Regions from separate parts of the Paenarthrobacter ilicis genome, predicted to be linked through region 1. Evidence: predicted binding sites of a transcription regulator. Region 1 holds the regulator's gene; each other region holds the start of a gene.
What was found. The regulator HrcA, encoded in region 1, represses chaperone genes, less so after heat shock. The targets are predictions, from matches to a motif close to TTNGCACTCGNNNNNNNCGAGTGCNAA.
Positions count from the first base shown of each region.

Region 1 (3,333 bases):
TATTGCTGTCCCAGAATACCGGCATAAGGGCACAGCGCCGGACCACTCCCCGGTGGTTCGCCGGTTGGACCTTGGAAATGGGCGTCAGGGGGCGGTGAGGAAATCGATGACTTCCTCAACGCGCCCCAACAGTGATGCTTCCAGGTCCGCATAGCTGCGTACCGCGCCAAGCAGCCGCTGCCAGCCCAGACCGATGTCCTCTGCGGTCTCGTGTGGCCACCCGAAGGCGCGCAAAATCCCGGTCTTCCAGTCGACTCCGCGGGGAACCGTTGGCCACTGCTCGATGCCCAGGACCTTGGGTTTGATGGCCTGCCACACATCCACGTAGGGGTGGCCCACAATGAGGACGTTGCCTGCCGCTCCGGGGTAGGTCATGGCATCTGCGGCGATTCGCGATTCCTTGGAACCCGGGACAAGGTGGTCCACCAGGATTCCCAAGCGCCTGCTGGGGCCGGGGTTGAATTCCGCGATGGCCGACTTGAGGTCATCCACGCCGTGCAGGGGTTCCACCACGATGCCCTCCACGCGAAGGTCATCACCCCACACCTTCTCCACGAGCTCGGCATCGTGTTTGCCTTCCACCCAGACGCGGCTGGCCTTTGCCACCTGGGCGCGCTGCCCGTGGACCCTGACGGACCCCGAGGCGGTCCGTCCCGGCGTCGTAGCGGACGCGGCGGTCCGCGGCGCGGGAGGCATCAGCCGGATGGCCTGGCCCTCCAGGAGGAACCCGAAGCCCAGCTGGAATGACTTGGACTTGCCCCGGCGATCCTCCAGGCTGACGATGTGCATGCCCCCGGTTTTCTCCACCCGGGTGACTTCGCCCACCCAGCCTGATTGGACGTCTTCCAGGACCATCCCCCGCTGGACCGGCACTTCGGGAAGCTGTTGCTTGGCAGGGGCGGTCAGATCCCGGGGACCCCAGTCATTGAAAGCCAAAATGCTTCCTCTTTCTGCTGGCTGAATGTGGGCGGTTTCAATGCTAGCAACGAGGGTGGCCCATAATAGACTGTTAGCACTTGGGCATGTTGAGTGCTAAGACCTGGGATCCAGCCGCGGTCCCGCAGCGATGGGCCGGATGGCCCACGGCAGTTTGTCAGGAGGTGGATCGATGAGTGAGCCGCGCAAGTTGGAAGTACTGCGTGCCATTGTTGAGGACTACGTTCATTCCCGGGAGCCTGTTGGATCCAAGGCCCTCGTGGAGCGCCACCACCTTGGTGTTTCAAGCGCCACCATCCGGAATGACATGGCCGTGCTGGAAGAGGAAGGCCTCATCGCCGCGCCCCACACCAGCGCCGGTCGGATTCCCACGGACAAGGGTTATCGCCTCTTCGTGGACCGCATTTCCCAAGTGAAGCCACTGTCGGCCGCCGAACGACGCGCCATCCACTCATTGCTGGAAGGCCCGGATGACCTGGATGACGTACTGGAGCGGACCGTCAGGCTGCTGTCGCAACTGACCAACCAAGTCGCCGTCGTGCAGTATCCGCAAGCCAGCCGTGCCGTGGTCCGCCATGTCGAATTCGTACTGCTGGCCCCTCGGCAAGTCCTGTTGGTCCTGATCGCCGATACCGGCAGCGTTGGCCAGAAAGTCATCGACGCCGGCAGCGAAGTGGCCAATGAAGCCCTGATGATGCTGAGGTCGCGTTTCCTCGGGAGCATCGCGGGAACCCAGCTGGACCTTTTGCCGCAGGTTCTGCCCTCTGTTGTGGCCTTGTGCAAACCCGAGCTTCGAGGCTTGGCGCAAACCCTGGCCAATGGCCTCCAGTCACTGAGCGACAACAGCCGGGAAGAAAGAATTTTGATGGCCGGAACGGCCAACCTGGCCAGGTCCAACGTGGATTTCCCGTTGAGCATTGGGCCGGTTCTTGAAGCACTTGAGGAACAAGTAGTCATGCTTCGGTTGTTGTCCGATATGGGCGATGACCCTCGAGGCGTGACAGTGAGCATTGGCCGGGAGAATCCGTACGACGGGTTGGCCGAGGCTTCGGTAGTGGCTACGGGCTATGGATCCGGTGCGAAGGTAGGCATTCTGGGTCCCACCCGCATGGACTATCCCACCACCATGGCCGCGGTGCGCGCTGTTGCCCGCTACCTGTCCCGCATTCTGGGCGGCTAGATCCCGGCCTGAAAATTATCCGCAGTACAACAAGGAAGAGATACCGACTTTGAGCAGCCACTATGACGTTTTGGGAGTCTCGCCGGAAGCCACCGGGGAAGAGATCAAAAAGGCGTACCGCAAGTTGGCGCGCAAGCTCCACCCGGATGTCAATCCCGGCGAGGATGTTGCCGAGCAATTCAAGGCCGTCACACATGCCTACGAGGTATTGTCGGACCCCCAGAAACGCCGGGTGTACGACGCCACAGGCAACGAAAACGGAACCGAGAATGGTTTCGGAGGCGGCTACGCAGGTCAGGGCTTCGCATTCCAGGACATTTTCGACACCTTCTTCGGCGGCGGCGGTGGCCAGGGGGCACCGGCCTCGCGGGTACGCCGCGGCCAGGATGCGCTGATCAGCGTCCGCATCGACCTCAAGGATGCCGTCTTCGGCGTCAACAAGAAGCTCGAAGTGGACACTGCCGTGGTGTGCCCCACCTGTGACGGCAGCTGCTGCCGCCCGGGAACGCATCCCGAACGCTGTGACATCTGCGGTGGCAGCGGCCAGGTCCAGCGTGCCGTGCGTTCCATCCTGGGACAGGTCATGACCACCGCTCCTTGTGGTTCCTGTGAAGGCTTCGGCACTGTGATCAAGGACCCCTGTAACGAATGCAGCGGCCAGGGACGCATCCGCAGTCGTCGTTCACTGACCATCAAGGTTCCCGCGGGCGTTGCCACCGGCACGCGCATCCAGTTGTCAGGCCAGGGCGAAGCCGGTCCTGCCGGTGGTCCTGCAGGCGACCTTTACGTTGAGATCCGCGTTAACAACGATTCCATGTTCATGCGTGAAGGTGACGATCTGCATGCCACGCTGAGCGTGCCCATGACGGCAGCCGCGCTGGGAACAGAACTGCAGCTGGATACTTTCGACGGCGCCCAGGGCATTGACGTCAAATCAGGCACGCAGTCAGGTGAAGTCATCACCCTGCGTGGGCTCGGTGTGACGCACCTCCGGGGCTACGGCCGCGGAGACCTTAAAGTGCACCTGCACGTGGAGACGCCCAGCAAGCTGGACGCCGCCCAGGAGGAGCTGCTCCAGCAACTGGCCAAGTTGCGCGGTGAGCAGTTCACCGAGGGAAAGCTTGTTGCCAGCGGCGGCATGTTTGCGAAACTGCGGGACAGGCTCGGTAACCTGTAGCGGTGAGCAACCCAGTTTTCTTCGCCCCGCCTGGCAGCCT
Region 1 is NZ_JAFBCD010000001.1:2,144,353-2,147,685, reverse strand. Features, by position in the region: gene JOE60_RS09765 (DUF3097 domain-containing protein) at 85-936, opposite strand; gene hrcA (heat-inducible transcriptional repressor HrcA) at 1,109-2,116, shown strand; gene dnaJ (molecular chaperone DnaJ) at 2,166-3,293, shown strand; gene JOE60_RS09750 (16S rRNA (uracil(1498)-N(3))-methyltransferase) at 3,296-3,333, shown strand, end outside.

Region 2 (3,333 bases), 1.2 Mb from region 1:
CTGTCAGCAGCAACCAGCAAGGACATCGCTTCACCATGACCAAATTTGCCCGGGACGAGTTCGACCAAGTCCCACAGAACACCTCCCGTCAGGGCGTACACCGCGATGCCCAGGAAACCGCCCGCCCAACTTTGTGGCCGGTCCTGACCGTTGGCGCCGTGGCACTGGTGCTCGGGTTGGTAGCCTTCCTGGTCCTGCCGAACCTCGGTGTGGTGGGGCCCAGCGCCTCAACACAAACCTCGACGCCGGCACCCCAGCAGACGGAAACGGCACCATCAGCGCAGCCCACCGATACCGGGACGCCGCCGGTCGCTTCAGGCGAACCGACGCCGGGCACGTCGCCGTCGGATGTTCCGTCCGCGACCCCCTCGGCCGCCAACGTGGACAAAGCAACACCCGTGGCCGTCTACAACGGTGCCGGTACTGCCGGCCTGGCCGGCAGGGTTGCCGGATTGGTCCAGGGTGACGGCTGGACGCTGAGCACGGTGGGAAACTGGGGCGGATTGCCGCAGCAGACATCCGTGATTTTCTACAATGCACCTGCCCAGAAGGCCAACGCAGAAGCCCTGGGAACCTTGCTCCGCATCCAGACAATCGTTGAGTCCACCGACATCCAGCAGCCGCTGGTTGTCGTGGCAGGCCCGGGGTACCAGTAACTCTTTCAGCCCAGGCCCGGACCCAACTGGGTTAAGCCTCAATAACAAAGTCATGCAATCCCGCTCTTCGGCCACCACTGGCAGAGTGACTGTGGTTACAGTGGATTGATTCCGGTACGGCGATCCCGGCTACCGGTTTTTCTACTGCGAAAGTGTGGACATCATGGCATTGGGAACCGTCAAATGGTTCAACGCCGAAAAGGGCTACGGCTTCATCACTGTGGATGAATCCGGCGACGACGTTTTTGTACACTGGTCCGCCATTCAGATGGACGGCTTCCGGGCCCTCGAAGAAGGGCAGCGGGTTGAATTCGAAGTGGGCGAGGGCCAGAAGGGGCCGCAGGCCGAAGGCGTCCGCGCAGCCTGAACTGCCAGGCCCCGGAAGGTTGCTCTCAGCTATTGGCTGAAACCCCCTTGTTTTGTCTCCTGAAGAGGCATTCCTGCTTGCACTCTCCACGGGTGAGTGCTAATTATTGATTTAGCACTCCTACGGTTCGACTGCTAAGTCCGGCCCGGCACTCGCTGGACCGCTTGGTTGGTTGGGCTCATGGAGGATCAAGAAAAACCTTGGTGTGGTGAGGTTCGGAGCGCGGGGCGTACATAGGCCGCGGGCTACGGGCCGTCCGTCGCGGGCACCGCACCGCCAGGTACCTTCTTAACGACTGTCCCGAAAGGACTACCGCCGTTATGGCCAAGATCATTGCATTTGATGAAGAGGCACGCCGCGGCCTCGAGCGGGGTTTGAACATCCTCGCAGACGCCGTCAAGGTCACCCTCGGCCCGCGTGGACGCAACGTCGTCCTCGAAAAGAAGTGGGGCGCCCCCACGATCACCAACGATGGCGTTTCCATCGCCAAGGAGATCGAGCTGGACGATCCTTACGAGAAGATCGGCGCTGAGCTGGTCAAGGAAGTTGCCAAGAAGACGGATGACGTCGCTGGCGACGGTACCACCACCGCAACGGTTCTCGCCCAGGCACTGGTCAAGGAAGGCCTGCGCAACGTTGCCGCCGGCGCCGACCCGCTGTCCCTCAAGCGCGGCATCGAGAAGGCTGTTGAGGCAGTCATCAGCGAACTGCTGAGCTCTGCCAAGGAAATCGAAACCAAAGAGCAGATCGCCGCTACGGCGTCCATCTCCGCTGGTGACCCGGAAATCGGCAGCCTCATCGCCGAAGCCCTGGACAAGGTTGGCAAGGAAGGCGTCATCACGGTCGAGGAGTCCAACACCTTCGGCCTGGAGCTCGAGCTCACCGAAGGCATGCGCTTCGACAAGGGCTACATCTCCGCTTACTTCGTTACCGATGCAGAGCGCCAGGAAACGGTTCTTGAAGATCCGTACATCCTGATCGTCAACTCCAAGATCTCCAACGTGAAGGAACTCGTCACGGTTCTGGAGAAGGTCATGCAGTCCAACAAGCCGCTGCTGATCATCGCTGAAGACATCGAGGGCGAGGCTCTGGCCACCCTGATCGTCAACAAGATCCGCGGCACCTTCAAGTCCGTTGCCGTCAAGGCTCCGGGCTTCGGCGACCGCCGCAAGGCACAGCTTGCCGACATTGCCATCCTCACCGGTGGCCAGGTCATCTCCGAAGAAGTTGGCCTCAAGCTCGAAAACGCCGGACTGGAGCTCCTTGGCACCGCCCGCAAGGTTGTTGTCACCAAGGACGAGACCACCATTGTTGAAGGTGCCGGCGACGCCGACGCCATCGCTGGTCGCGTAGCCCAGATCCGCGCCGAGATCGAGAACTCCGATTCCGACTACGACCGCGAGAAGCTGCAGGAACGTCTGGCCAAGCTGGCCGGCGGCGTTGCAGTCATCAAGGCCGGTGCCGCTACCGAAGTTGAGCTCAAGGAACGCAAGCACCGCATTGAGGACGCAGTCCGCAACGCCAAGGCTGCAGTTGAAGAGGGCATCGTTGCCGGTGGTGGCGTAGCCCTCATCCAGGCCGGCGCCAAGGCATTCGCCAACCTCACCCTCCAGGGTGACGAGGCAACCGGTGCCAACATCGTCAAGGTAGCCATTGACGCTCCGCTCAAGCAGATCGCTTTCAACGCCGGCCTCGAACCGGGCGTTGTTGTGGACAAGGTCCGCGGCTTGCCTGCCGGCCACGGCTTGAACGCTGCCACGGGCGAGTACGAAGACCTGCTGGCTGCCGGCGTCAACGACCCCGTAAAGGTCACCCGCTCGGCTCTCCAGAACGCTGCTTCCATCGCTGGTCTGTTCCTGACCACCGAGGCCGTAGTTGCTGACAAGCCTGAGAAGAACGCTCCGGCTCCGGGCGGCGACGACATGGGCGGCATGGGCGGCTTCTAAGCCACCTTCTGCTGAACCTGGCGTTTCAGAGCACACGACGGCGGTCCCCACCTCACGGTGGGGGCCGCCGTTTGCATGAGCGCCCTCTCGCGGCCACGAAATCGCGGGAACGCTGCGAATCAGTCGCCCCGGTCCGGCGTTTTGGCACGCTTCCCGCGACGTCGGCGAAAGAGTGTCGGTGGCTTCTGGCAGGATTAAAGGCATGACGATTATTGCTGCCGCCGATGGGTCCGCCCTCGGTAATCCTGGGCCGGCCGGTTGGGCCTGGTACGTTGACGATTCCTGCTGGCGAGCGGGAGGTTGGCCCCACGGCACCAACAACCAGGGCGAGCTGATGGCCGTGTTGGACCTGTTCCGGTCCACG
Region 2 is NZ_JAFBCD010000001.1:929,711-933,043, forward strand. Features, by position in the region: gene JOE60_RS04405 (LytR C-terminal domain-containing protein) at 36-656, shown strand; gene JOE60_RS04410 (cold-shock protein) at 820-1,023, shown strand; gene groL (chaperonin GroEL) at 1,344-2,969, shown strand; gene JOE60_RS04420 (ribonuclease HI family protein) at 3,172-3,333, shown strand, end outside.
Region 2: groL (chaperonin GroEL) is a predicted target of HrcA. The motif match lies at 1,135-1,161, and genes of this name have one in related genera.

Region 3 (3,333 bases), 1.0 Mb from region 1:
CTCCGGCCAGGGTGGATCCGCATGGCCCACCGCCAAGCGTGTGGGCACGGGCTGGGGCGGTATGACGGCGATTCTGTAGTCAAGAAGCTTCAATTGATGGGCAACCGCGGCCGCTCCTGTCATGGAGCGGCCGCGGTCGTTGAATGTCAGTGTCGAGTTGTCAGGCCTGCAGATTTGCGACGGTTGCACGGCCCGCAGAGAATTTGCAGGTTTTCAACGTTGTTACTCCCACCCATCGATATGGGGATCACGTGGTCATATTGGAGTTCTCCGGTAGAACCGCAGGCACGGCATTGGCCCTCATCGCGAGTCCAGACGTACTGTTTCACGTCGTCGGGAATAGCCCGCCGTGCGGAAGCTCCCCGAGGCTGGGCTCCCATTGCGACTGTGGCTTGGGCTCGGTCGATCTGTTGCTGACGACGCTGGTTCTTGACTACCAGGAGGGCGCGTATTTCCCCAGATCTAAGCCCCTCATTTTCCCAGTAGAACCTATGTTGAAATTGCCAGTACCTGCGCTCACCGATCGACGTGATGGCGACGGGTTGGTTCATCTGCCGAACCTGAATATCGGCGAACTCCTGCTTTGAAAACTTGCTCAGACGGTAGGAATTTCGACCAACTGTCAGGATGGCGGGACCTTTTCCCGTCCAGAATCCCGGCTGATGATAGAGCGAGACGTTCTCCGCCGTCCGTAGCATTTTTCCCCCATATTTGTACGCGCTAATGCGATCGGTTACTTCGTCTCATACTGTAATTGATGGAACCGACAACTAAGTTGCTGCTGGCAGCGTCGCTGCTTTTGTTTCATTGCGGTTCTGCACTATCAGCCCCCACCCCGCGCATCCCGCAGATCCTTCCGCAGCCCACGGTTGTCCGCCCGGAGTCCCTTGTTGTCCTCCGCCAACCCTCGGTTGTCTTCCGTGAGCCCCCGGTTCCGTGCTTCCAACTCCAGCACGAGTTTCACGCCGGCCAGGTTCAACCCTTCTTCCAGGAGTGTCCCGATTCGTCGCAGCGTAGCGAGGTCGTTGTCGCTGTAGCGCCGGGTTCCACCATCGGTGCGGCCGGGGTTGAGCAGTCCCTTTCGTTCGTATTGCCGGATGTTTTGTTGCCCCGTTCCAACGAGTTCGGCCGCGACGGAAATCGCGTAGACGCCCATGCCGTCCCGGTTCTGACCCGAAACGGTGCCTCCGTCGGAAGCGCCGGTGCCCAGTCCGCCGTCGTGATCCTCTGCCGAATCAGCCATGGAACTCCTCCCGAAAATCTTCTGAAAACCCGCTTGCACTACTCTCTCACCAGTGCTATAAAAAATCTATACCAGCCATGACAGATCCAACGGGCTGGTGAGAACAAGAAAATCAGCATCACAACCAAAGGAGTGAGAACACCATGCTGATGCGCACTGACCCGTTCCGCGATTTCGACAGGCTCGCACAACAGGTTTTTGGCACAACAGCACGCCCCGCCGGCATGCCGATGGACGCATGGCAGGAGGGCGAGGAGTTTGTCGTCGCATTCGATTTGCCGGGAGTAAGTCCTGATTCCGTGGACCTCGACGTGGAACGCAATGTCCTCACGGTCAAGGCCGAACGGAAGTCGCCCGCGGGTGACAACGTGGAGCTGATCGCAGCCGAACGGCCCCAAGGCGTCTTCAGTCGCCAACTCATCCTGGGCGACACCCTGGATACCGATGGCGTCAAGGCAAGCTACGACGCGGGCGTGCTCACCCTCCGCATCCCCGTCGCCGAGAAGGCGAAGCCACGCCGCATCGAAATTTCGTCCAACGAATCCAGGCAAGAGATCAACGCATAACTGCGGCCTCCCGCAACCGATGGCCTCCGCCGGGGACAAGTTCACCGGCCGGGGGCCATCTCCCAATCCACCTCTTTCGGAACCTCCAGTGACCGATCAACCTGACCACTACGCCACCTTGCACGTAGCCCCCGACGCGACCTCCCGGGAGATCAGCCGCGCCTACCGCTCTCTGCTGCGGGCCCTGCACCCGGACACACGCCAAGGGGCCGACGACGGCGGCACCACCTCAGCGGCCGACGTCCAGGAACTGCACGCCATCATGGAGGCATACGTGGTTTTGTCGGATCCGAGGAAGCGGGCGGCGTACGATCGTGCGTGCTCCGGCTTGCCCGCCCGGGCTGCCGGAACACCTGTGAAAGTTCGCTTCCACTCAGCGCCCAAGCCCGCAGCAGGCAATTCGGAGCTGCCGCCCCTGTCCTTTGGCCCGCCACGTTGGGCCCCGTCGTCTCACCACACCCGCACCCCGAGGAGTCATTCATGAGCGCATGGCACCCTTACGACGGCCACATTATTCCCGCGTTCTACGAGCGCTTCGAGAAACGTTGGGGGAGAGGAACCGCGCCGTTCCTGGATCCAGAGGTTCTCGAACAGCCAATGCCCAGAGCCCAATGGATCAATCCGGATACTGGCGCCGCAGTAGCGGTGGTTCCTATTTGGACAGACGATCCAGAGCACCGTTCGTTCGGCGTCTTCTACCTCCCACCCGCAGGCGACATCTGGATGCTCCGACCCGGACCCACCACGTTCCTTGAGCCCAAGGCCGGTGGGTCGCAGGAACAGGTTTCTCTCCGCAACGACGCTTTCAAGAAGGCTGTGCATCACGCCAAGGAATTCATCTACGGGCCGCAGCTCTAGCCAAACAGAAAGCTCTAGCCAAACAGAAGGCTGGTGCAGCCTGGGAAAAGATCCATGGGTGGCTGCACCAGCGGCTAGTACGACTTTCTGTTAAAAGTTGTGACACCTGTTCATTGGCCGCTCCTAGTTCCCGGCTTCGGTTTTGTTTCCGGGTCTTTCAGCATCTGTTGGGGGCGCTGGGCGCCCGCGAAGAACACCTCCCATCTTACGGCGGGCCACGCGAAAAAGCGCAGGAATTCGCGGTATTTCAGGGGCGCCTGCCGGATGGGGGCCAGCCACCGTGGCACGATAGATCACGATGAAACTGCGCGCTGATCAGACCGGAAACCGTGGCCTCCCCATGCCCCTTTGGCTGCAGGGCGGTTTGGAAGCGGCTCAGTCGGCGTTCATTTCGGCCCTTGTTGTGGTGTTGCCGCTGGTGGGGGTGTGGGCCACCGACGGTTTCCAGGACCACAATGTTGACACTCTTGCCAGGCTCGGCGGTCAGGCATGGCTGCTGATTCATGGTGTTCCGCTGGCCTTGGCCCACGTGGACATCGGAACCGCGGCCCAGCCCGGGTCCGGTTTGTTGTCCCTGCATCCGCTGGGCCTGACGCTCATTCCGTTCCTGCTTGCCTGGCGAGCCGGTCGCAGGCTCGCGCGGGCCTCCTACACGGACCAGCTCTG
Region 3 is NZ_JAFBCD010000001.1:1,096,693-1,100,025, forward strand. Features, by position in the region: gene JOE60_RS05115 (FG-GAP-like repeat-containing protein) at 1-79, shown strand, start outside; gene JOE60_RS18575 (HNH endonuclease) at 147-698, opposite strand; gene JOE60_RS05125 (MerR family transcriptional regulator) at 824-1,156, opposite strand; gene JOE60_RS05130 (Hsp20/alpha crystallin family protein) at 1,387-1,809, shown strand; gene JOE60_RS05135 (J domain-containing protein) at 1,898-2,293, shown strand; gene JOE60_RS05140 (hypothetical protein) at 2,290-2,667, shown strand; gene JOE60_RS05145 (cell division protein PerM) at 2,966-3,333, shown strand, end outside.
Region 3: JOE60_RS05130 (Hsp20/alpha crystallin family protein) is a predicted target of HrcA. The motif match lies at 1,276-1,302, and genes of this name have one in related genera.

Region 4 (3,333 bases), 650 kb from region 1:
CACGCCCCTGGGCATGGCCGGGGCCGATGAAACCGTGCAGTCCTTCGACGAAGCAACCGTTGACGCCGCCTCGGTGGTTTTCGATGTTGTGGCACTGCCCTCCGAGACGCCCCTTATCAAGGCTGCCCGTGCGGCGGGCAAACCGGTGATTACCGGTGCCGAAGTCATTGCCATCCAGGCCGAGGAGCAATTCGTCCTGTACACGGGCGTGCGTCCCACGGCCGATCAGGTACGCGAAGCCTCGGAATTCTCGCGTCGCTGACTGTTGGTGGTGCTGACGTCTAGGCAGTGACCGGTTCCACCACAACAGCCACTCTGTCCTCACCGATCCTGGTGAGGACCAGGGTGGCTGTTTTTGTCCCCAGGGACTTGTCCGGTTTGGCGGGCAGGAGCTGCTTGCGGAGTTCCTCGGGGGTGACCGCTGTGCCGCGCTTTTTGATGTCCAGCACCGTGATTCCGTTGCTCTTGACCCAGGCCTTGAGCGCTTTGACGTTGTACGGCATGACGTCCAGCACTTTGTAGGCGCGGGCAAACGGGGTGTCGTGCAGCTCCGGGGCGCAGATGTAGGCGATGTGTTCGTCCACCAGGTGCCCGTCCAGCCTCTGCGCGACGTCGGCCACCAGGCCTGCGCGGATTACCGCCCCATCGGGTTCGTACAGGTAGCCGGTGACCGGCCCGACGTCGGCTGCCGGACCGCCGTCGAAATTCTCGCCGCTGGTGATTTCCGCGGCGCCCTGGCTGCCGATCACCAAGGCGGCGCGCCGGACTCCGGGGCGTGCCACCGCGTTGAACCAGAGGGTCACTTCCGTGACGTCGCCGCCCACCGACACCCATTGGGCCTCGCAGTTCGCGGGAACGGAGTCGTGCGGCATGCCGGGCCCCATCTTGACCCCCACAGCCCGTCCGGTGGCGGCGACTTGCTCCACGAAGGACAACGGTGGTGAAAAGGCCTCGGGATCCCAGATCCTGGTGGTGCCGGAGGTGGACGTGGTGCGGCGGGCCGGATCCATCCACACGCCGTCGATGCCCTCCAAGTCCACTGCGGTGGCATCGGAGTGGAGCACCTTGGCGTGCGGGAACGGCATGAGGTTGATGGTGGCACAAGCAGCGGTAGTCTCATCCATGTCCACGGCGGTGACCGGGATGTCCATGGAGGCCATGGCCAGGGAGTCGGCGCCCAACCCGCAGCCAAGGTCGGCCACGTGGGTGACGCCGGCGTTGGCGAAGCGCTCGGCGTGGCGGGCAGCTACGTTCAGGCGCGTGGCCTGCTCAAGACCTGCTTTGGTGAAGAGCATGTGGTGGGCAAAATCGCCGAACTTGGCTTCGGCCCGGGTCCGCAACCGGGACTGGGTGAGCACTGCTGCCACCAGGTCCGGGGAGTGGCCGGCCTTGCGGAGCTCGGCGTTGATGCGGAACGCGTCCTCATCCTTGTAAGGGCCCAATGAGCCCAGCAACTCCCACCCTTCGGTGCTGAGAAGGGGTGCAATGTTTTCCTGGGGTGCGTTGGGCATGCGTTCAAGACTAACGCCGTCCGTTATGAAAGTGTGACTCGCTGATCAGCCGGATAGGGTTGTTTTCATGGAAGACAACGCAGCCCCACAGCAGTCCCTCATCACCAGATACGCCCGGCCGGCACTCATCGCCGGGGTGGTGGTTGCCGTGGTGTGCATCGCCCTGCTGATCATTATCTTTGCGTTGGACTCCTTCAATTCAGCCGCCTATTCCGTGACGGGCAAAAGCGTCAATGACGCCACCGAGGAAGCCCGGGAAATCCGTGAAACCTACAGCGGGGCACGCCTCGGAGGGACCATTGCACTGGTGGTCTCCGGCGTGGTTGCCCTGGCAGCCGCGGTCCTCTTGTACCGCAACCGCAGATCCGCCCGGATGGAGGACGGGGACGACGGGGAAGATCTGGGTCTTGAGGACCTCAGGGGCCAGTAGGGTCCGTTCACCCATGACGAAATGCTGGCACTCACCTTGACCGAGTGCTAACGCTTACATAGAGTCGTATTAGCACTCTCCCCCGGAGGGTGCTAACCACGCCAAGCGTCTTCCGGCACCGCGACGACGGATGCACGCTCCGGCACCCCAGTTCTTAGTCCATGAATCAGCTCATGAAAAGGAGAGTCCGAGTGTCGGTCTCGATTAAGCCTCTTGAGGATCGTATTGTTGTTCGCCCGCTCGAAGCAGAGCAGACCACGGCTTCCGGCCTGGTCATTCCGGACTCCGCACAGGAGAAGCCGCAGGAAGGCGAAGTTGTTGCAATCGGCCCCGGCCGCTTCGATGACAACGGAAACCGCGTACCGGTTGACGTAGCTGTTGGCGACGTCGTCATCTACTCCAAGTACGGTGGAACCGAAGTCAAGACCGGCGGCAACGAGTACCTCGTTCTGTCCGCCCGCGACGTCCTTGCGATCGTCGTAAAGTAACTTCCCGGAGCCCCGCACCGCCGTCGCGTTGGAATTATTCCAGCCGTCAGCGGTGCGGGTTTTCTGTCTTGAAAGGACACAACCATGGCAAAGCAGCTTGCTTTTAACGATGCTGCCCGCCGGTCTCTTGAGGCCGGTATCGACAAGCTCGCCAACACTGTCAAGGTGACGCTTGGCCCGCGCGGCCGCAACGTCGTGCTGGACAAGAAGTGGGGCGCTCCCACGATCACCAACGACGGCGTCACCATTGCACGCGAAGTTGAGCTTGATGACCCCTACGAGAACCTTGGTGCACAGCTGGCCAAGGAAGTAGCTACCAAGACCAACGATGTTGCCGGCGACGGCACCACCACGGCCACCGTCCTTGCCCAGGCACTGGTCAAGGAAGGCCTGCGCAACGTTGCAGCAGGTGCGGCTCCCGGCGAGATCAAGCGCGGCATTGAGGTTGCGGTTGAAGCTGTGGCTGCCCGCCTCCTGGAGAACGCCCGCGAAGTCGAAGGCACCCAGGTTGCCAACGTTGCCGCCATCTCCGCGCAGAGCGACGAGGTTGGCGAACTGCTGGCCGAAGCGTTCGGCAAGGTAGGCAAAGACGGTGTCATCACCATCGAAGAATCCTCCACCACCCAGACCGAACTGGTGCTCACCGAGGGCATGCAGTTCGACAAGGGCTACTTGTCTCCGTACTTCGTCACCGACGCAGAGCGCCAGGAAGCCGTCCTTGAAGACGCCCTGATCCTGATCAACCAGGGCAAGATCTCCTCTCTGCAGGACTTCCTGCCGCTGCTGGAGAAGGCATTGCAGGCCAACAAGCCGCTCTTCATCATTGCTGAAGACATCGAAGGCGAAGCCCTGTCCACGCTGATCGTCAACCGCATCCGCGGCACCCTCAACGTTGTTGCCGTCA
Region 4 is NZ_JAFBCD010000001.1:2,795,149-2,798,481, reverse strand. Features, by position in the region: gene JOE60_RS12745 (shikimate 5-dehydrogenase) at 1-262, shown strand, start outside; gene JOE60_RS12740 (class I SAM-dependent methyltransferase) at 282-1,511, opposite strand; gene JOE60_RS12735 (hypothetical protein) at 1,579-1,941, shown strand; gene groES (co-chaperone GroES) at 2,133-2,429, shown strand; gene groL (chaperonin GroEL) at 2,514-3,333, shown strand, end outside.
Region 4: groES (co-chaperone GroES) is a predicted target of HrcA. The motif match lies at 1,966-1,992, and genes of this name have one in related genera.